Regions from separate parts of the Serratia sp. HNCC26DJ206 genome, predicted to be linked through region 4. Evidence: predicted binding sites of a transcription regulator. Region 4 holds the regulator's gene; each other region holds the start of a gene.
The links. Region 4 encodes PurR, which represses purine synthesis genes. Its sites were predicted from a motif close to CANGCAAACGTTTGCNTG; they were not measured.
Positions count from the first base shown of each region.

Region 1: a site for PurR is predicted at 1,073-1,090, ahead of AC2A1E_RS16130 (NCS2 family permease). Genes of this name have one in related genera too.
Region 2: a site for PurR is predicted at 2,912-2,929, ahead of rbsD (D-ribose pyranase). Genes of this name have one in related genera too.
Region 3: a site for PurR is predicted at 3,416-3,433, ahead of purT (formate-dependent phosphoribosylglycinamide formyltransferase). Genes of this name have one in related genera too.

Region 1 is NZ_JBXUGP010000023.1:33,796-39,122, reverse strand. It holds gene AC2A1E_RS16135 (glutathione S-transferase family protein) at 163-831, shown strand; gene AC2A1E_RS16130 (NCS2 family permease) at 1,161-2,522, shown strand; gene AC2A1E_RS16125 (Na+/H+ antiporter) at 2,826-4,475, shown strand; gene AC2A1E_RS16120 (SulP family inorganic anion transporter) at 4,667-5,327, opposite strand, start outside.
Region 2 is NZ_JBXUGP010000010.1:147,733-153,059, reverse strand. It holds gene rbsC (ribose ABC transporter permease) at 1-958, opposite strand, end outside; gene rbsA (ribose ABC transporter ATP-binding protein RbsA) at 966-2,471, opposite strand; gene rbsD (D-ribose pyranase) at 2,479-2,898, opposite strand; gene kup (low affinity potassium transporter Kup) at 3,066-4,934, opposite strand; gene ravA (ATPase RavA) at 5,309-5,327, shown strand, end outside.
Region 3 is NZ_JBXUGP010000005.1:68,792-74,118, forward strand. It holds gene AC2A1E_RS04860 (S9 family peptidase) at 1-245, opposite strand, end outside; gene AC2A1E_RS04865 (tellurite resistance TerB family protein) at 317-970, opposite strand; gene yqfB (N(4)-acetylcytidine aminohydrolase) at 1,123-1,431, opposite strand; gene AC2A1E_RS04875 (YebG family protein) at 1,457-1,786, opposite strand; gene dbpA (ATP-dependent RNA helicase DbpA) at 1,872-3,254, opposite strand; gene purT (formate-dependent phosphoribosylglycinamide formyltransferase) at 3,475-4,653, shown strand; gene AC2A1E_RS04890 (YoaH family protein) at 4,690-4,929, opposite strand; gene AC2A1E_RS04895 (glycosyltransferase) at 4,993-5,327, opposite strand, start outside.
Region 4 is NZ_JBXUGP010000028.1:59,737-65,063, forward strand. It holds gene cfa (cyclopropane fatty acyl phospholipid synthase) at 1-321, opposite strand, end outside; gene punC (purine nucleoside transporter PunC) at 662-1,879, opposite strand; gene punR (DNA-binding transcriptional activator PunR) at 1,994-2,920, shown strand; gene purR (HTH-type transcriptional repressor PurR) at 2,901-3,926, opposite strand; gene cydH (cytochrome bd-I oxidase subunit CydH) at 4,249-4,338, shown strand; gene sodB (superoxide dismutase [Fe]) at 4,398-4,976, opposite strand; gene AC2A1E_RS18500 (C40 family peptidase) at 5,186-5,327, opposite strand, start outside.

The DNA of each region.
Region 1 (5,327 bases), on a different contig from region 4:
TGGATTGTACCAATTCCCTATTTTTCATATGAAATAACCACTCTGTTAAACCTCCCTCAATCGAAGTCGATCCCCCGAAAATGATGTGCCACGTCTAGCCCCTAATTGGCGAGAGGTTGAGATCACCGCTACTTTTAACGGAACTATTACCGGAGAAAACGCATGATCATCATCCATCACCTGGAAAACTCGCGCTCGCAGCGCATTTTGTGGTTCCTCGAAGAGTTAGGCGTGCCCTATCAGGTACAGCGCTATGCGCGTGATAAAACCACTATGCTGGCACCGCCGGAACTGAAAAAAATTCACCCGTTGGGGAAATCACCGGTGATTGTCGATGGCGATCTGACTCTGGCGGAATCCGGTGCCATTATCGAATACCTGCAGGAAGTCTATGATGCACAAGGGTTATTCACTCCCACTGATTTTCACGCCCGCCAGGAGTATCGTTATTGGCTGCATTATGCCGAAGGTTCGCTGATGCCGCTGCTGGTGATGAAACTGGTGTTCAGCCGTTTAGGGCATCCGCCGATCCCGTGGTTGATTCGTCCGGTGGCTGGCGCAATCGGCAAAGGGGTGCAAAAGGAATATCTGGATAAGCAGATCGCTACCCATCGGGCTTATCTGGAGCAGCATTTAAACAAAAGCCTGTGGTTTGTCGGCAATGAATTCAGCGCTGCGGATATTCAGATGAGCTTCCCGGTGGAGGCAATGGCGGCGCGCGGTGGGCTGGACGGTTGCCCGAAATTGCAGGACTATCTGCAACGTATCCACGCTCGGCCAGCCTATCAGCGGGCGCTGGAACAGGGCGGGCCGCTGAAGATACTCGAGTGAACACCCGATGCCTTTTTGTATAAATTGTCGCGATCTTTAGTTGATCAGACGGCATGGAAGGCTAGATAATCGTTTGCCTTAAAATACTCGTCGGATCTCAAGCCACGATGTTGTTGGTTTTACTTGGGCCCTGTTGGGTAAAAACCGCCATAAATCACCCACTTCATGCAATAAGAGTTAAACGTTTGCTTTTTTACACGGCGTCTTTTGTGGCGTTCAAGAAGGGTATGGCAGCGAACGTGACGGAAACGGTTTCGTAATGACCATGCATGAGTGGAACAACCAGCCATATTTATACCAGATGTCAATGAAACACAGGGGATAGCAACATGTCGAATTCTCAAGCGAACAACGCCGCGAAACCTAAAGGCGGGCTTGATGCGTATTTTAAACTTTCTGCACGGGGTACCAACGTGCGGCAGGAAGTGGTGGCGGGTTTAACCACTTTCCTGGCGATGGTCTATTCGGTGATCGTGGTGCCCAGCATGTTGGGCAAAGCGGGCTTCCCGCCAACCGCCGTGTTTGTGGCTACTTGCCTGGTGGCGGGTTTGGGTTCTCTGTTGATGGGGTTGTGGGCCAACCTGCCGATGGCGATTGGTTGTGCGATTTCCCTGACCGCTTTTACCGCTTTTAGCCTGGTGCTGGGCCAACACATCAGTATTCCTGTGGCGCTGGGTGCGGTCTTCCTGATGGGGGTGCTGTTTACCATTATCTCCGTGACCGGCATTCGTTCCTGGATCCTGCGTAATTTGCCGATGGGCGTTGCGCACGGCACCGGGATTGGTATCGGCCTGTTCCTGCTGTTGATCGCCGCCAACGGTGTCGGTCTGGTAGTGAAGAACCCGTTGGATGGCCTGCCGGTGGCGCTGGGGGCATTCACCTCTTTCCCGGTAGTGATGACGCTGCTGGGGCTGGCGGTGATTTTCGGTTTGGAAAAGCTGCGCGTGCCGGGAGGCATCCTGCTGGTGATTATCGCCATTTCAGTGATCGGCCTGATTTTTGACCCGGCGGTGAAGTACCAAGGCCTGTTCGCTATGCCCAGCCTGGCAGATGCTGACGGTAAATCGCTGATCTTCAGCCTGGATATTATGGGGGCCTTACAGCCCGTAGTGCTGCCAAGCGTGCTGGCGCTGGTGATGACGGCGGTATTTGACGCGACGGGTACCATCCGTGCAGTGGCCGGGCAGGCTAACCTGTTGGATAAAGACGGTCAGATCATCAACGGTGGCAAGGCGCTGACGTCAGATTCCCTGAGCAGCATTTTCTCTGGGCTGGTTGGCGCTGCTCCTGCGGCGGTGTATATCGAATCTGCGGCCGGTACGGCGGCAGGCGGTAAAACCGGCCTGACGGCCACCGTGGTCGGGATCTTGTTCCTGCTGATCCTGTTCCTGTCACCGTTGTCTTATCTGGTGCCGGTGTATGCTACTGCGCCAGCGCTGATGTACGTGGGTTTGCTGATGCTCAGCAACGTCAGCAAGCTGGATTTCGACGATTTTGTTGATGCGATGGCGGGCTTGCTGTGTGCGGTGTTTATCGTGCTGACCTGCAACATCGTAACCGGCATCATGCTGGGCTTCAGCTCCCTGGTAATTGGCCGCATCTTCTCGGGCGAGTGGCGCAGGCTGAACCTCGGTACCGTGTTGATCGCGGTCGCGCTGGTGGCGTTCTATGCCGGTGGCTGGGCTATTTGATGTTTTGTATGCCCTCTCTTTTGGGAGAGGGCATTTTTGGCGTTTTCTCCTTCAGATTAATCTCCTTCTTCCTATTCTTTGTTTTGAAAGGCATAACAAGCTTTTCCTACTGCTAAAAAAGTGATCTATTATTCGGCATTCTTGGGCACTGTTCTGAACCAGAGAGTCTATACCCGTCGTCTTTCAAGATGCAGGGTTGTTGGCTGCCTTCTCTCACCCCAGTCACTTACTGGTGTAAGCTCCTGGGGATTCGTTCAGTTGCCGCCTACCTGCATCTCGAAATCCATTGGGTATAAGGAAAGCATGGAAATCTTTTTTACAATCCTCATTTTGATCCTGGTGGTTTCCCTTTCTGGGGTCGTGACGCGCATGTTGCCGTTCCAGGTGCCGCTGCCGTTAATGCAGATCGTCATCGGGGCCTTGCTGGCCTGGCCGCATTTTGGCCTGCATGTTGATTTTGATCCTGAACTGTTTCTGGTGCTGTTTATCCCTCCGCTGCTGTTTGCTGATGGCTGGAAAACCCCCCTGCGTGAGTTTTTGCATCATGGGCGCGAAATCCTCGGATTAGCGCTGGTTCTGGTGCTGATTACCGTGGTTGGGGTGGGTTATCTCATTTACCTGATGGTGCCAGGGATCCCGCTGGTGGCAGCGTTCGCGCTGGCGGCAGTGTTGTCGCCCACCGATGCCGTGGCGTTGGGGGGGATTGTCGGCAAAGGGCGGATCCCGAAGTCAATCATGGGCGTGCTGGAAGGTGAAGCGCTGATGAACGACGCTTCCGGCCTGGTATCCCTGAAGTTTGCCATCGCGGTAGCCATGGGTACGATGGTATTTACCGTGGGTGGTGCCACCATGGAGTTCCTGAAGGTGGCCATCGGCGGTTTGCTGGCCGGTGTGGCGGTGACCTGGGTCTACAGTAAATCGCTGCGGGTGATGAGCCGCTGGAGCGGTGATGATCCGGCAACGCAGATCGTCTTCCTATTATTGTTGCCGTTCGCTTCTTATCTGATCGCCGAACATATCGGTGTTTCCGGCATCTTGGCGGCGGTCGCGGCCGGGATGACTATCAGCCAGTCTGGCGTGATCCGCAACGCTCCACTGGCGATGCGCCTGCGAGCTAACAGCGTCTGGACCATGCTCGAGTTTGTGTTCAACGGTACGGTGTTCATCATGTTGGGGCTGCAACTGCCGGGCATTATCGAGACCTCCATTCTGCAGGCTGAGCTGGATCCGACCATTGAGACCTGGTATCTGTTTACTGACGTGGCGATTATCTACGCTGCGCTACTGATGCTGCGTTTCAGCTGGCTGTGGCTGATGAAAAACGCCAGCAAACGCTTTATGAAAAAACGCCCGTTGCAATTTGGTGATTACAGTACGCGTGATCTGTGGGTGGCGTCATTTGCCGGGGTTCGTGGGGCGATCACGCTGGCGGGTGTGCTTTCTATCCCTCTGTTGCTTAGCGATGGCACCGCTTTCCCGGCCCGTTATCAACTGGTGTTTATTGCCACCGGTGTGATTCTGTTGTCGTTGATTATCGGTGTGCTGGTCTTGCCATTGCTGCTGCGTGGTGTGCAGATGGCTGACAAAAGCGTCAGCAAAGATGAAGAGCGTATGGCCATTGCCATCGTGGCGGAAGTAGCGATCGAAAGTATCAACAAGATGGAAGAGCGCTTGGCCGCCGACACCGAAGAAAACTTCGATCCACAGATTCTGAAAGAGGTCAGTTCGCGGGTGATCGGTACGCTGCGGCGGCGTATTGCCAACAAAGATGATATCGAGAACGCGCTGGCGCTGGAAAACCTGGAGCGACGCTTCCGCCTGACCGCATTGCGGGCCGAGCGAGGTGAGCTTTATCACCTGCGCGCCACACAGAAGATCAGCAATGAGACGCTGCAAAAGCTGCTGCACGATCTCGACCTGCTCGAAGCCTTGCTGATAGAGCGGGAAGGTTAAGAGAGATTACTGGAAGGGCCGCAACGCGGCCCTGAGGTTGATGACAAAGTGGTCTTTAAGCCTGAGATACCCGGGCCTAGCGCACCGAGGGGCGCTCCGGCGGCTTACGCCGCTACGACCCCTTCGGCACGCTCTCCCTAATAACTGGCTTTGTCAGCAGTCTGAGGGCCGCAACGCGGCCCTTCATGCAGCTAACCTTTTAGCAGGGCCTCTGCGTCTCGTTCCCCCTCAGCCTTGAATTCCTTACTTTGAATCAGCCTCAATGCCAGATACAGATCGGGAACCAGGATCAGATCGCGCTCATCGCTGCCGGAGCGATGCAGACGGAACCAGCGTGTCAACTCAGTACGTCTGCCCGCGAGCACCAGACTGATCCCGCGCAGTTTAAGCTCCTGTTTCAATTCGTTGATTGCTGCGAGCACGCTGATATCCGCATGGGTGAAGCTGGCCACCGCGTCAATCACCACCCAACGCGGTTTTGCGAGGCTGCTATCCACCAGATTGGTGATCCGTCGTTTAAAATAGGCCACATTAAAATAGGTCAACGGTGAGTTAAAGCGATACATAATCACCCCGTCGACCGGCTTAATGCTGTTACCGTCAGCAATCGAATGAATCATCCCGTCATCATTCACCCCGAGCAACTGTTCGGTAGGTCGGAACACTGTTTGTAGAAATTGCAGCAGGCCCAGCAGGACTGCCAGCCCGATGCCGGGAATGATCCCCACCAGCAGCACGCTCAGGAAAGTAAACAGCGCCAGATTGAATGCGGAACGATTGCGCTTGCGCAGCCGGAAAATACTGCGCATGTCCAGCAATGACCAGGAGGCGTAAATCAGCACCACGCCCAGC
Region 2 (5,327 bases), on a different contig from region 4:
GCTTTTTGTTATCTACCAGAACCGCCAGCAAAATAACGGCTGCTTTCACGATCATTTGGTAGTAGGAAGAAACACCCAACAAATTCAAACCGTTGTTCAGGAAGCCCAGGATCAGCGCACCAATCAGTGTGCCGACAATGCGCCCCTTGCCTCCTGCCAGGCTGGTGCCACCCAACACTACCGCTGCGATAGCATCCAGCTCATAGCCAGTACCGGCGGTTGGCTGTGCCGATGACAGGCGTGCAACTTCAATCACTCCGGCCAATGCTGCCAACAGGCCGCACAGCGAGTAAACGATGATTTTCACTTTATCGACGCTGATGCCAGACAAACGGGTCGCGGCCTCGTTCCCCCCTAGCGCGTAGATATAACGGCCCAAGCGGGTGTGATGCAACATGTACCAGACGGCAATAAACACGATCGCCATAATCCAGATCGGTGTAGGTATTCCCAGTGGGCGGCCAATACCGAACCAGCCGAAAGTATCGGCCACATCGGTAAACCCAGTGTTGATCGGGCTGCCGCTGGTATACACCATGGTGACACCGCGCAGCAGCAGCATCATTACCAGCGTGGCGATAAATGCCTGAACCTTGCCTTTCGCCACAATAATCCCAGTGCAGGCTCCCACGGCAGCCCCCAACGCCAAAGCCGCCGCCACGGCGACTACCGCATTGATTTCAAAGCCGACGATTGATGCTGCGACCGCACCGGTCAGCGCCAGCAGTGAACCTACTGACAAATCGATACCGGAAGTCAGGATCACCAGCGTCATGCCTACCGCCATAATGGCGTTCACCGACGTTTGCTGCAGAATATTGAACAAGTTGTTGAGGGTGAAAAAATTCGGGCTCATCGAAGACACTACGGCAATCAGCACCAGCAGCGCAATCAGCGATTTCTGCTCTAACAGCCACTCTTTACTGAACCAGCGCTTTGCGACACTCTGGGAACTCATATCTGATTTACTCCTGCTTTACGCCGTATTGCTTGCCGACGGCCGCTGCCATCAACACTTCTTGAGTGGCCTGTTCAATTGGGAATTCACCGCTGAGATGGCCTTCGTGCATCACCAGAATGCGGTCACTCATGCCCAGCACTTCTGGCATTTCTGAAGACACCAGAATGATGCTCAGCCCCTCCTGCTTGAACTGGTTAATTAATTGATAAATCTCTTTCTTGGCTCCGACGTCGACGCCGCGCGTCGGCTCGTCGAGGATCAGCACTTTCGGCCGGGTCATTAAACCGCGGGCGATCGCCACTTTCTGCTGGTTACCACCAGAAAGCAGGCCTATCGGCTGCTCCATTGAGGGGGTTTTAACATTGAACAGGCGGATAAAATCGCTCACCGCCTGCTGCTCATCGGCATGTTTCAGGCTGCCACCGGCGCGGCTGAAATAGCGCAAGGCGGTTAGCGACATGTTCTCCTTCACCGACATCCCCAACACTAAACCATCGCGTTTACGGTCTTCGGAAATATAGACGATGCCATTAGCCAACCCATCCTGTGGTGAATGGGTGACGACCTCATGACCATCAAGGTTAACGATGCCGCTTTTACGTGGTGCTGCACCGTACAGAATCTTCATCAATTCGGTGCGCCCGGCGCCCATCAGGCCAGCTACACCCAAAATTTCGCCACGATACAGGGTAAAACTGACGTCGTGAACGCCTGGGCCTGAAACATGGCTGACTTGTAGACGTTTTTCTCCACGCGGCAGATTCAGGCGCGGATACTGTTCTTCCAGCTTGCGGCCCACCATCATTTCGATCAACGAATCTTCTTGCAACTCGGCTACCGGGCGTTCGGCAATAAACTGGCCGTCACGGAACACGGTAACGTCGTCGCAGATTTCAAAGATCTCTTTCAGGCGGTGGGAGATATAAACAATGCCGCGGCCTTCGGCTTTCAGCTCATTGATGACGCTGAATAAAGAGGCGGTTTCAGTATCGGTCAGCGCGTCGGTCGGCTCATCCATAATGATGACTTTCGATTCGAAGCTTAGCACTTTGGCAATTTCTACCATCTGCTGATCGCCAATCGACAATTCCCCCACCAGCCGGTGGCTGCTGTAACGCAAGTTCAGGCGCGCCAGCAGTTTATCTGCTTCGGCGTACATGCGTTTCCAGTCGATGCGGCCGAAACGGCTCACGAACTCACGGCCAAGGAAAATGTTTTCGGCAATGGTCAGTTGTGGGATCAGGTTCAATTCCTGATGAATAATGCCAATACCCGCTTCTTGCGAATCCTTCGGGCCGTTAAACACCACCTCTTTACCCAGAAAACGCTGACTGCCCGCATCTTTGCTGTAGATACCGGTCAGCACTTTCATCATGGTGGATTTCCCGGCGCCATTTTCCCCCACCAGCGCCATCACCCTGCCAGGGTAGACACTGAGGGCAGCGCCAGAAAGCGCCTTGACGCCGGGAAAGGCTTTATCGATCCCTTGCAGTTGCATTAACGGTTGCATAATTGCCTCAGAAAGTGACGCCGGAGCAGAGAATGACGTTGGCATATGGCGAACATTCTCCACTGCGGATCACCGCTCGGCTGTGCTCGGTTTGTACTTTAAACTCGCTGTGACTAATATAGCTCACGCTTATGGTATTTCCCTGGTGTTGGCTAAGTTGTTGCAATTGAGCTAGCAACGCTTCATGGAGCAGCGGATTTTGTTTAACTATCTCTTCCGCCAGAATAGCGTTTTCTACCTGCATTTCCTGCGTAACCACCCCGACCACCTGTAAAAACGTCGGTACTCCTTGGGTCAGCGCCAGATCGATACGCTGCGCCGCTGCCGGAATTGGCAACCCCGCATCGCAAATGGTGATCTGATCGGTATGACCGAGGCGGGACACAACCGCAGAAACTTCAGAATTCAGTAGCACGCCTTTTTTCATGTTCTCACTCCAACAGCGAAACGTTTCGCTCGTGAATGAGTTTAAAAAAACAACAGGGGAAGGCAATGATCAAGTTGCAAAAATGTGATCGCCATCGAAACGTTTCGCTCGTGGTCGACAAACAGACAAAGAAAAGGGCTCAGTCAGTCAACTAAGCCCTTGGGGGATTATATCTCGACCTGGGTTCCCAGCTCGATAACGCGGTTTGGCGGGATCTCAAACTGGTCTGGAGCACGCAGCGCGTTGCGGCTCAGCGCGATAAACAGTTTGCCGCGCAGGAACAGATACCATGGCCGCTTGGTCAGGATCAGCGATTCATGCGACATAAAGAATGAGGTTTCCATCATTCGGCACGGTAACCCCTCCAAACCACAGCGGTGGAACACTTCTTCCACGTTCGGGGTTTCACGCCAGCCATAGCTGGCGACTACGCGCCAGAAGGTCGGCGACAGTTGTTCAATGGTCACCCGGCGTAGGTTATGCACATAAGGCGCATCTTCGGTACGCAACGTCAGTATCACCACGCGTTCATGCAGCACTTTGTTGTGCTTGAGATTATGCAGCAACGCAAAAGGGATCACGTTGATGGCCCGAGACATAAACACGGCGGTGCCAGGTACGCGCACCGGCGGGGATTTTTCCAGTGAGGCTATCATCGCCTCAAGGGAGTTGCCATGCTCATGAATACGGCGCAACAGGCTGAAACGCTCGCTTTTCCAGGTGGTCATGATAATAAACATCACCAACGCCAACGTCAGCGGCAACCAACCGCCAGAGAACAGTTTCAACGCATTGGCAGAGAACATCGGCACATCAATAATCAACAGGATCGCCAAAGTACCAACCACCAAGAAGCGATTCCAGTGCCAATTTTTGAGCGCTACCGACGTGATCAAGACACTGGTTAATACCATGGTGCCGGTAACCGCAATACCATATGCCGCTGCCAGGTTGCTGGAGTGTTCAAAGCCCACGATCACCAACACCACCGAGATGTACAGTATCCAGTTGACCACCGGGATATAGATCTGGCCCGACTCCATTTCTGACGTGTGGATAATGCGCATCGGTGACAGATACCCCAAGCGCACCGCTTGCCGGGTCAGAGAGAATACGCCAGAAATCACCGCCTGCGAGGCGATCACCGTAGCCAGGGTAGCCAGGATCAGCAGTGGGATCAGCGCCCAGTCGGGCGCCAGCAGGAAGAAAGGGTTCTTGATCGCTTCAGGGTTTTTCAGCAGCAATGCCCCCTGGCCAAAGTAGTTAAGCACCAGAGAAGGCAGTACTACGGTAAACCAGGCCAAGCGGATCGGGAATTTACCGAAGTGGCCCATGTCAGCATACAACGCCTCCACGCCGGTAATCGCCAGCACCACCGCACCGAGTGCAAAGAACGAGACCTTCTTATATTCAATAAAGAAGTTCAACGCCCACTTCGGATTCAACGCCTGAAGCACTTCGGGATTATCGATAATGCTGCGCGCGCCGAGCAGAGCCAGCACAATAAACCACAGCAGCATCACCGGAGCAAACAGCTTACCGACGCTGCCGGTGCCATGCTTTTGAATAACGAACAGTAGGGTCAGAACCAGAATAGACAGCGGCACAATATAGGGATCAAGCGACGGCGCGGCAATTTCCAGCCCCTCAATGGCCGACATCACCGAAATTGCCGGGGTGATCACCACCTCACCATAGAAGAAACTGCCACCAATCAGGCCAAGTATTACCAACCATGAGGTAGTGCGTGACGAGGTATTACGCCCGGCCAGCGACATCAATGTCAGAATTCCGCCTTCACCGGCGTTATCGGCACGCATCACGTAGGTGAGATACTTCAGGGAAACGATAACCACCAGCATCCAGAAGATCAGGGAAAGAAAACCAAAGACCACATCAGGACGGACATCAAAACCATAATGGCCGGAGAAACACTCTCTCAAGGTATAGAGAGGGCTGGTGCCGATATCTCCGTAAACCACCCCGATAGCCGCCAAGGTTACCGCCGATAAAGACTGTTTATGTTCTGTGCTCATAATTCGTTTCTTTTCTGGAACATCCGTCAGCCGTTACATCCGCACCAAGCTAAAGATACGGGCTCTTAATGATCCGTTACGCCCACGTCACCAATGGATTTCAAGTGTAGTTGAGCAACCGACAATACTACGGCTTGAAACCAAAAGGAGATAAAAGGCGCACAGTATGCATCATTTATCGGGGTTGCCTATCCTGATCTCTACCGCTAAAAATCAACAAAATGTGAACCAGATATCCTCTTGATAAGAGAAAAATAATACTAATCAACAATCTATGCTATTTAGAAAAAGGTGGTTTATCATCGAATTCTCCAGCAAGATTGATTATCAGCCGATTAAACCGGCCCTAACCCCCGGACAACGCGGACTATTTTATGGCGTCATCATCACTTC
Region 3 (5,327 bases), on a different contig from region 4:
TTAACGTACGGCACGGAATGTTCCTGCTGCGGGATACGCGCCACCATCTCCTGATACAGCGTTTCACGCAGCGCCTGCTGCGGCTTCAACTGTGCATCAGTGTAGGCATTTTCTGCCTGTAAGTAGTTCAGTACCTGGGGATCTGTGCGCTCGTCATCACGCAACCAGTAATAGTCATCTATACGAGTGTCACCGTGAGTGGTGATCGGATAAGGACGTTTTTCTGCCTTAGGGGGTGTCATCATTGCTAAATCATCCGCTTACCTTGATTAAGGCAAGAGTGACACGATCCCCACCAGATTAACAAGCCGCAGGGCTACGCCAAATCGCGTTTTTTCTCGTGAACGTCATTTTCGATGCCCTGCTTGACGTCAGCCGGAATTTTCAGCGATTGTGCCAACGCATCAAGATAACTGCGCTCCATAAAGTGATCGACATCAATCACCATGCAGCTCAGGTAATACACTTCTAACGCTTCGTCTTCATTTTTCACGCTTTGCGCGATCAGATCCGGGTTCAGCGGTTGGTCGATGGCTTGCTGCACCCAACTTTGAGCTTCATCACCCACTTGCAATTGCTCCAGGCTATGGTCGATAGCTTGTTTTTCTTCTGCGTCAATGTGGCCGTCGCTTTTGGCGGCAAACACCAGCGCTTGTACCAGCCGTTTAGCACGCAAATCCACTGGCGTACTCTGCAAGCCAAACTGCGCCTCTTCCTGGTGTGTTTCTTTGACGCGCTGTTTGTATTTGTTCCACAGCACGGCTCCTAACGCAGCACTGCCACCGATAATCAACGCATTTTTACCCAACTTGCCCACCATTTTACGGGAAGACTTGTTGGCTAATAGAACGCCTACTAGACCGCCCAGCGCGGTCGGGGCCAGTAATTTACCAATACCTTCTGTGCCGCCCATTGAGCTGGCTTTGTCACCCAGCATGGATTGAATCTGTTGCATCCAGTTATTTTTCATCGTCTACCTCTGAACAGGTGAAGTTCAGGCGTGCAGGCACTTTCATGCCAGATCGCCGCTCAATCTTCAGATTAGGGGATTATTTGTCAGTAAATGTATGAAAGATGAAAATTTGTGTCGCAGAGTGATTAAAGACTCAGCCAGGCAAGAAATTAACGTTTACTGAAGGCAATCACAAACAGCTCATCCAGCCCTGGATAGATCTCGTTGATCACCTGTTTCAGCTCGCTGAGCGTCATATTCTCCTGCCGGGCATGCGCCTCGGTCAACGCCCCTAAACGTATTGGCGTGACCAATTGCACTTCAATAAAGCAGAAAAATACGCCGTCTTCATTACGGCTTACGCGCAGCACCTCACCGGGGTGGAAATGGGATTCACTGGCATCCCGAATGGTGATGGTTTTGCGCCCGGCCATAATGTCTTGCTCAAAGCGGCTGAAGAAGGTTATCTCACGGTTCATGCCGTTCCTTGTTCATCACGGCTGATTATGCAGCCTGCTGTTCTGACTCGGAGGTGGATTCTTCTTTCAGGATAGCGACCGGTTTTTCAGCTTTGGCTTTAGCCGGCTTTTTCACTGTTTCCTGCGGCGCTGCACCGCGCAGGATCTGCGCTAACGCGTCTTTATTCTCTGCCAGGAAGAAGCTCAGCCCTTCACGCTGTTCATCTTCAAGGGTAATCGGTGCCTGTTGTAGCCACTCACCGAGGCTGTCGGCCAGATCCAGCATTTTGTCGTAGGCATCGGCATCTTTCTTGTTAGCGAAAGTCATTTTTTCCTCACCGTTTCTTACTACTACATATTTCACTTCAACAGCCATTTGCGCATTCCTCAAAGGTTAGAATACTGTAATTTTATACAGTATAATATCATATCGAGCAGGAGCGCAAGCGCTCCGCCGTTTATTATTTCAGCAGCCGCGCTTTGCAGCTTTTGCCTTTGATTTTGCCCTGCTGAAGCTGTTGCAGCGCCTTGCGTGCGCTGGCCTTGCGGATCGCCACGTAAGCATGCACCGGGAACATATCAATTTTGCCCACATCCGCTGCCGTCAGCCCGGCATCGCCGGTCAGCGCACCGAGAATATCGCCAGGGCGGATTTTCGCCTTGCGGCCACCGTCGAAACACAAGGTGACCATTTCGGCCTCCAGCGAGGCATTTGACGCCCCGCTCAGCTCTGAAACCGGCACCCAGTTGGCGGTTATTTGCAGATACTCTTCGATCGCATGGACGCGCGCCATTTCCTGTGGCGTACACAGGCTGATGGCCAGCCCGCTCAAACCAGCACGGCCAGTACGGCCAATGCGGTGTACGTGCACTTCCGGGTCAAAGGCCAGTTCGTAGTTCACCACCAGTTCCAGATCTTTGATATCCAGACCACGAGCCGCGACGTCGGTCGCCACCAGCACGCGGCAACTGCGGTTGGCGAAACGTACCAATACCTGATCGCGATCGCGCTGTTCCAGATCGCCATGCAGCGCCAGCACGCTGATGCCGCGCGCTTCCAGCGCTTCAAACACGCTCTGGCAGTCACGCTTGGTGTTGCAGAACACCACGCAGGAAGCGGGTTGATAATGGCGGATCGCCGCCACCAGCACTGCCGGGCGTTGATCGCGCGTAGTTTCATAGAAACGCTGTTCGATGGTGGTGGGCTCATCCCCTTCATCCACTTCGACATTCAGCGGTTCACGCTGCACGCGGGCGCTGATGCGCTCAATGCCTGCCGGATAGGTGGCAGAAAACAGCAAGGTCTGGCGCTGCGGCGGCGTATAGCTGATCACATCGTCGATATCATCGGCAAAGCCCATGTCCAGCATGCGATCGGCTTCATCCAGCACCAGCACCTTCAAATCGTCCAGCACCAGCGTTTTTTTACGCAGATGCTCTTGGATGCGGCCCGGTGTCCCGACCACGATATGCGGCGCATGCACCAATGAATCGAGCTGTGGCCCCACCGGCTGGCCGCCGCACAGGGTCAGGATTTTGATGTTCTGGGTGAAGCGTGCCAAGCGGCGCAGTTCTTTGCTGACCTGATCGGCCAGCTCACGCGTCGGGCAAAGGATCAGCGCCTGAGCCGCCACTTGGGCAACATTGATTTTATCCAGCAGACCAATACCGAACGCCGCCGTCTTGCCGCTGCCGGTTTTCGCTTTGGCACGAACGTCCTGCCCTTTCAGGATAGCGGGCAGCGCTGCGGCCTGTACCGGCGTCATTTCGGCATACCCCAGTTCGTTGAGGTTGGCCAACTGTTCGGCTGGCAGCGGCAGGGAAGAAAAGGAAACTGTGCTCACGGCAATAACTCTTATATAGCAAGTGGAAAGGCGGCGCGGCCCGCGGGCTGGCACCGAATCAGGCGCAGATGATAACAGAGTTAGTGTGGATTCCAGATTTCAGCGGTAAAAAAACTGCTAGCAACGGCAGATTTCCGGGCCTTGTTATCTCACCCTCTGCACACGCAATCGTTTTCGTATATAATGCGCGCCTACTATCAGACCGTATTGGTACGAAACTATGTTGACAATTGGAACCGCTCTGCGCCCTTCTGCTACCCGCGTTATGCTGCTCGGCTCTGGCGAGTTGGGTAAAGAAGTTGCCATTGAATGCCAGCGTTTAGGGCTGGAAGTGATTGCTGTCGATCGGTACAAAGACGCTCCTGCCATGCATGTGGCCCATCGCAGCCATGTGATCAATATGCTGGATGGTCAGGCATTGAAAGCGGTCATTGAGCTGGAGCGCCCTGATTACATCGTGCCGGAAATAGAAGCCATCGCCACCAGCATGCTGGTCGAGCTGGAACAGCAAGGGCACAATGTGGTGCCCTGTGCCGAAGCTACGCGCCTGACCATGAACCGCGAAGGCATTCGCCGTCTGGCGGCAGAAACGCTGGGTTTGCCAACCTCAAGCTATCGCTTTGCCGACAGCGAAGAGGGTTTCCGTGCGGCAGTGGCAGAAATTGGTTATCCATGCATTATCAAGCCGGTAATGAGTTCGTCTGGCAAAGGGCAAAGCCTGATCCGTAGCGAGCAGCTGCTTGGCAGCGCATGGGAATACGCCCAACAAGGCGGCCGCGCCGGTGGTGGCCGGGTGATCGTGGAAGGATTGGTGAAGTTTGATTTCGAGATCACTTTGCTGACCATCAATGCCGTTGATGGCATACACTTCTGTGCCCCGATCGGCCATCGTCAGGAAGACGGCGACTACCGTGAATCCTGGCAACCGCAGCAGATGTCTGAGTTGGCATTAAGCCGTGCGCAGGCGATTGCAGAAAACGTGGTTAACGCATTAGGGGGCTTTGGTTTATTTGGCGTCGAGCTGTTTGTTTGCGGTGATGAGGTCATTTTCAGTGAAGTATCACCACGCCCGCACGATACCGGCATGGTTACGCTGATCTCGCAAGATCTGTCCGAATTCGCCCTGCACGTACGTGCTTTCCTCGGGTTGCCAATCGGTAGCATCCGCCAGTTCGGGCCTTCGGCTTCAGCGGTGATCCTGCCGGAATTGAGCAGCGAAAACCTGCGCTTCAGTGGGTTGGATCGGGCGTTAAGCGGCCATAATCAGGTACGTTTATTCGGCAAACCGGACATCAGCGGCAAACGCCGTCTGGGTGTAGCACTGGCTACCGCAGCGGACGTTGAGCAGGCAGTAGAATTGGCTAAACAGGCAGCTACCGCTGTGATAGTTCAAGGCTGATAACCGCGGGGTTCGGCCTGCCGAACCCCGATAATCTCAATAATTCTCGTCGTCTTCAGCGTCGTCTTCCAGATACTCGGTCGGCTCTTCCTGCGGTTCTTCCTCTTCATCATCGAACAGGGCTGTCACCCGATCCCCTTGATGTTTTTCGCGGATTTCCTGTGCGACGCACGCGATGGCTTCACCACTGCTCATGCCCTGCGCCATCAGATGATGGATACGTTCAGCAGCTTCCTGCTGTTCTTGATGACTCAGTGACGGCATACCTGCAAGCATGTGTTTCTCCCCAGTAAAATGGACGTGGAGTATACGCCTTAAAACCGTGGAACCCTACGCCTGTTATTCTGGGGCCCGCAACGGGCAACGGCTGTTGCTCCGCCACTGCTTCAGACGATGTCGCCACAACATGACCTGCCATATCTGTTTGATACCGCGCATGTTGGCGATCATGGCTTGATCGATACCACGCCGATAGAACTCTTCAGTGATCTGCTGCTGTGCCTGTAACTCAGGTTCGCGGCGAATGCTGTGGCAGATCCCCAACGCTTCGCGAGTGATTTGCCAGTGAAATGCCGGGCAAAGCGGGATTTTCTGGCCGTAGCGCTGATTCAACGCCACCAACATCTCCACGATCTGCATGTAATGACGCTGGTATTCAACGTTGGCCTGCCCGG
Region 4 (5,327 bases):
TTGCAGATTGCCCAGGCGGGCAGCAGCAATGCGCAGAGTATCTTTCAGTTTGCGGGGGAGTTTTTTCTCAAGACCGGCGGCAACAACGCGCTGAAAAAAAACGTCCAGCCGTTCACACTCCCACCAACCATCCATATAGCTTTCGCCCAATCCCAAAGAGCCTTCCTGCAAGACGCGTTTAAAGAAATTGGGATTTTTAATCTGAATATCGAAAGGGCGTGAACCGTTGATCTCAATACCGGCCATGGCGAGCATTTCATGCGCGATACGGTACCATTGGTTATCTTGAATGCTCAGATCTTCTATACACGATGAACTCATAGCTTCTCCATCACCTTCTTCTGACTTATGACCCACAAGAAAATAGCGTAGACAATTTCTAATGAGGCATACGTTTACCTACGGTAAAATTTCGCCGTGGTGTCTGATATCCGACTATGGACAGAGGAAATTTAAGAGACCCCCTATGCCAAAAGGCACGGGAAAATGATTCCTTAAATAAAGTGTGACGCCATTCGCGTACACAATAGTTACTGCGATAAAAGTTCTATATAGATGTTATTTTGAAAGGTTGCTTCGAGTATAGGCTTGCCGAGGCGCATACTCAACAGTAAATCGCGCTCGGCTGGAATTTTCATCAAGTAACTATTTATAAAGACAATTATGACATAGAGTCAGCATGTTCTTGGCGGGTTACCTGCCCATCAACCTCTCCCTTCCCACGCTGTACCATGTACCCTAAGGCAGCCAAAACCACCGTAGCGACCATTACGGTAACCGTTGCTAGCAACGGTTGGGTGATAAATGCCGAAACCAACATACTGGCGATAAAACACAACCCTAATTGCAAGGTATTCTGCAAGGCTGCGGCTTTACCGCTGTTATCAGGGAACGGCATCAGCGCATTTGTCACCAGAATCGGATAACTGGCACCGTTAACCAAAGCCATAAAGCAGAATGGGATCAACAGGCTAGTTAAGGTCGGTTGGCTTAACGTGGCAACCAGATACAACGCCACCATGCTGACTCCATAAGCTACCAGTAGCCACGGCAACAAGGTTTTGCCTGAAATGCGGTTCAATGCTGTACGACAACCGTAACCGCCGAGTAAAAAGGCCAACGTCTGTGGAACATAGCTCAGGCCAATATCATTCGGGCTGTACCCCATATTGCCGAGAATAAACGGCGAACCGGTCAGCCAGGCAAAGAAGCTGGCTGAACAGGCGGCAAAGATCATCACGTTGCCGCTGAAAACTGGAGACTTCAGGATTTGCAGGAAGCTGAGGCCGGGCTTTTTATCGGCAGAAGGTACGATTCTGGCTGTCTCTTTCAGCAACAAGGTGGGTACGAACAACAAGACAGCGATACCCAGCAACACCGCAAAGATCGCTCGCCAGCCCATATGGTTCAGCAGCCAGGCACCGACCAGCGGGGCCAGTGCCGGAGAAAGCGCAACCAATGGCATGATAGTGGCGAAAATGCGGTTAACTTTACCATCGCGATAGCGATCCACCACGATGGCCTGCCAGGTTACAGCGGCAGAGCAGACCCCAATCGCCTGGATGAAACGCAATGACCACAGTTGCACGGCATTTTGCACCCACAGCATCCCCAGGCAGCCGAGAGCAAACAACGCCAGACCAAACAGCAGAACTGGCTTGCGGCCCAGCTTATCGGAAAGCGGTCCCCACACCAGTTGGGCAAAGGCGAAGCCAGCCAGAAAGATACTCAGGCTGGCGCTGATGGCACCGGCGGAGATTTGCAAATCCTGTTGCATGGCACCAAAGGCGGGTAGATACATATCGGTGGCCAGATAGCCCAGCATACTCAGGCCGGCGAGATAAAACATAAATCCAAAACTTTGCATGGTATTTCTCATTAACATTTTCTTATTGCAGGTTTTTTAGCGCCGGCCAGTGTATCCGGCTGGATCTCTGCTTGTGAAACGGTAATATTTGCTAGGTGCTGTTAAAAAAATTGAAGGCAAAAAGAGATGTGGTCTGAATATTCGCTCGATGTCGTTGATGCGGTAGCGCGCACCGGCAGTTTTAGCGCGGCAGCACAGGAGCTGCACCGTGTGCCGTCTGCGGTAAGCTATACCGTGCGGCAACTGGAACAATGGCTGGCAGTGCCGCTGTTTGAACGCCGCCATCGCGATGTGGAACTGACGCCTGCCGGTGCGCTGTTTGTAAAAGAAGCGCGTACTGTTATCAAAAAAATGCTTGATACGCGTCGTCAATGCCAGCAGGTGGCCAATGGTTGGCGCGGGCAGCTAAAAATCGCGGTGGACATCATTGTTAAACCGCAGCGCAGTCGCCAACTGGTGCTGGATTTTTATCGCCACTTCCCCGATGTGGAACTGATGGTGCAACCGGAAGTGTTCAACGGCGTGTGGGACGCGCTGGTGGATGGCCGGGCCGAGATGGCGATCGGTGCCACGCGTGCGGTGCCGGTGGGCGGTGGTTTTGCCTTTCGCGATATGGGTTTTATGAACTGGTTGTGTGTCGTTAGCACGTCACATCCGCTGGCCAGTCTGACCGGTTTGCTGCGCAACGATCAACTGCGGCCATATCCTTCTCTATTGCTGGAGGATACGTCGCGCAACTTGCCCAAGCGAGTGACCTGGTCATTGGATAATCAGCGGCGGCTTACCGTCCCCGACTGGGTTTCCGCTGTAGATTGCCTGCGCAGCGGGTTGTGTGTTGGTATGGTACCCGCGCATCGCGTACTGCCATTGGTACAAAGCGGTGAACTGGTGGCATTGCAATTGCAGGAGCCGTTTCCCGCCAGTGCCTGCTGCCTGACCTGGCAGCAGAACGCACAATCACCGGCGATGGCCTGGCTACTGGAGTATCTAGGGGATAGTGAAACGCTCAACCAGGAGTGGTTGAGCGAAGAGACTAGCGGCGATAATCGATAAATGGGCCATCGGCCACGGAACGGCGTTCGATCAGTTTTGGATGCACTTCAATCACTTGGGATTCTTCACGCTTGCTGATAATGCGATCCAGCAGCATGGTGAAAGCCATTTCCCCCAGGCGCTCTTTCGGCTGGTGGATGGTGGTTAGCGCCGGGGTGAAATAGCGCGCGTTACGCACGTTATCGTAACCGATCACCGAAATATCCTGCGGGACGCGCAGACCCAGTTCGTCGGCGGCGCAGATCGCCCCCATTGCCATAATATCGCCTCCGCAAAATACCGCCGTAGGGCGGTGTTTCTGCGACAGGATCTGGTGCATGGCCTTGTAACCCGAATCGGGTTCAAAATCCCCTTGGACGATCCACTCTTCACGCACCTCAACGTTGGCCTCTTGCAGCGCCTTCAGGAAGCCCTGATGGCGGCCGCCGCCGGTGTTGCGTGATAACTGCCCTGGAATAGCACCGATATCACGGTGGCCACGTTCCAGCAGATAGCGGCCAGCCAGATAACCGCCTTCAAAGGCGTTATCGATAATGGTATCGGTAAAATCACCGCGTGCAGCACCCCAATCCATCACCACCATGGGGATATTGCGATAATCCTCCAGCATGCCCAGTAACTGGTCCGGGTATTCCGAGCACATTACCAGCAGGCCATCAACACGCTTTTGCGCCAGCATCGCCAGGTAGGCACGCTGTTTGTCGAGGTTATTGTGTGAGTTACAAAGGATCAGGGTATAGCCTTTGCTATAGCAGCTGTTCTCTACCGCCTCGATCACTTCAGCAAAGTAGGGCGCTTCACTTGAGGTCGCGAGCAAACCGATCGATTTGGTATGGTTAACCTTCAGGCTGCGTGCGACCGCGCTCGGGGAGTAGTGCAGTTCTTTGATCGCAGCCCGAACGGCCTCTTTTGTTTCTTCGGCGACGAAACGCGTTTTATTGATGACGTGCGAAACGGTGGTGGTGGACACGCCAGCGCGTTTGGCGACATCTTTAATCGTTGCCATGTAAAGAATGACTCCTGAACTCACATGTTATGCCATGTAAGTATGATGTTAATCGTTTGCCTGCATAGATCTCTCTCCAGAGAAGCGGAAGCTGAGTTTTTAGTGCTGAGTTCGTAAGCCGCTTAAACAGGAGGGGCATTTTGCCGGTACGCAGTTGTGAACTGCGGATTTTGTCCCAAATTGACGCAAAGTGGAAGATCTATTCGGCATTATAACTTGGGAAATGATAACAAGATTTTAGTCACGAACTGTGTGAAAATGATTTGACGCATTAATCGTGTGGATTTTATGCTTAGTGAAGCCAATCTGATAGGGAGTCGTTATGGATACCGATTTGAAGATGTCATTGATTACCACCGTTTGTGCTTTAGCAATGATTATTGTTTTCGGTTTTATCGCCGCATTGAACTGATTCATACCAAGAAATAATAAAGGCGCAGCATGCTGCGCCTTGCTATCAACCTCCAGCGATTACGCCAGATTCTTTTCCACGAACGCCCAGTTCACCAATGCCCAGAAGTTCTCCAGGTATTTCGGACGCGCATTGCGGTAGTCGATGTAATAGGCATGTTCCCACACGTCAACGGTCAGCAGCGGTTTGTCTTCACCGGTCAGCGGGGTTGCCGCATTTGAGGTGCTAACGATCGCCAGCGTACCATCCGCCTTTTTCACCAGCCAGGTCCAACCCGCGCCGAAGTTTTTCACGGCGGCATCGGTGAATTGCTCTTTAAAAGCAGCAAAAGAACCAAAGGATTTGGTGATCGCAGCGGCTACTGCGCCCGTTGGCTCGCCGCCACCCTGTGGTGACAGGCAATGCCAGTAGAAGGTGTGGTTCCACACCTGTGCTGCGTTATTGAACACGCCGCCGGTAGAAGTTTTGACAATCTCTTCCAGGGTTTTGCCTTCGAACTCGCTGCCTTTCACCAGGTTGTTCAGGTTAACCACGTAGGTGTTATGGTGCTTACCATAGTGGTATTCCAGGGTTTCTGCAGAAATGTGCGGTTCGAGAGCGTTTTTCTCATACGGTAATGCAGGTAATTCAAACGACATTGCTTTCTCCTTTTTATATACAGCACTATTATTCCGACAACCTCCAACCCGGTGGTTGAAGGAGGAAAACAGAATGGTTGTGTGTTTTTTATGGACAATAATCTTAGCAACTTTCCGGGTGAAAAAAAGGTTTAAAGCATGTTAAGCGGCTGATTGATTAAAGCATCGGCAGGAAAGGGCGGCTGAGGCTATGTCTCAGCCGCAATAAATCAACGGATAGTTTTTGGCGTGACAACACGGCGTGCGCCGATGTAGTGGTTCTGCCAGTAGTCGTTATCCAACTGGCTGACGCGGATTTCTTCGCCAGTACGCGGGGACTGGATAAACTTGCCGTTACCAAGGTAAACGCCA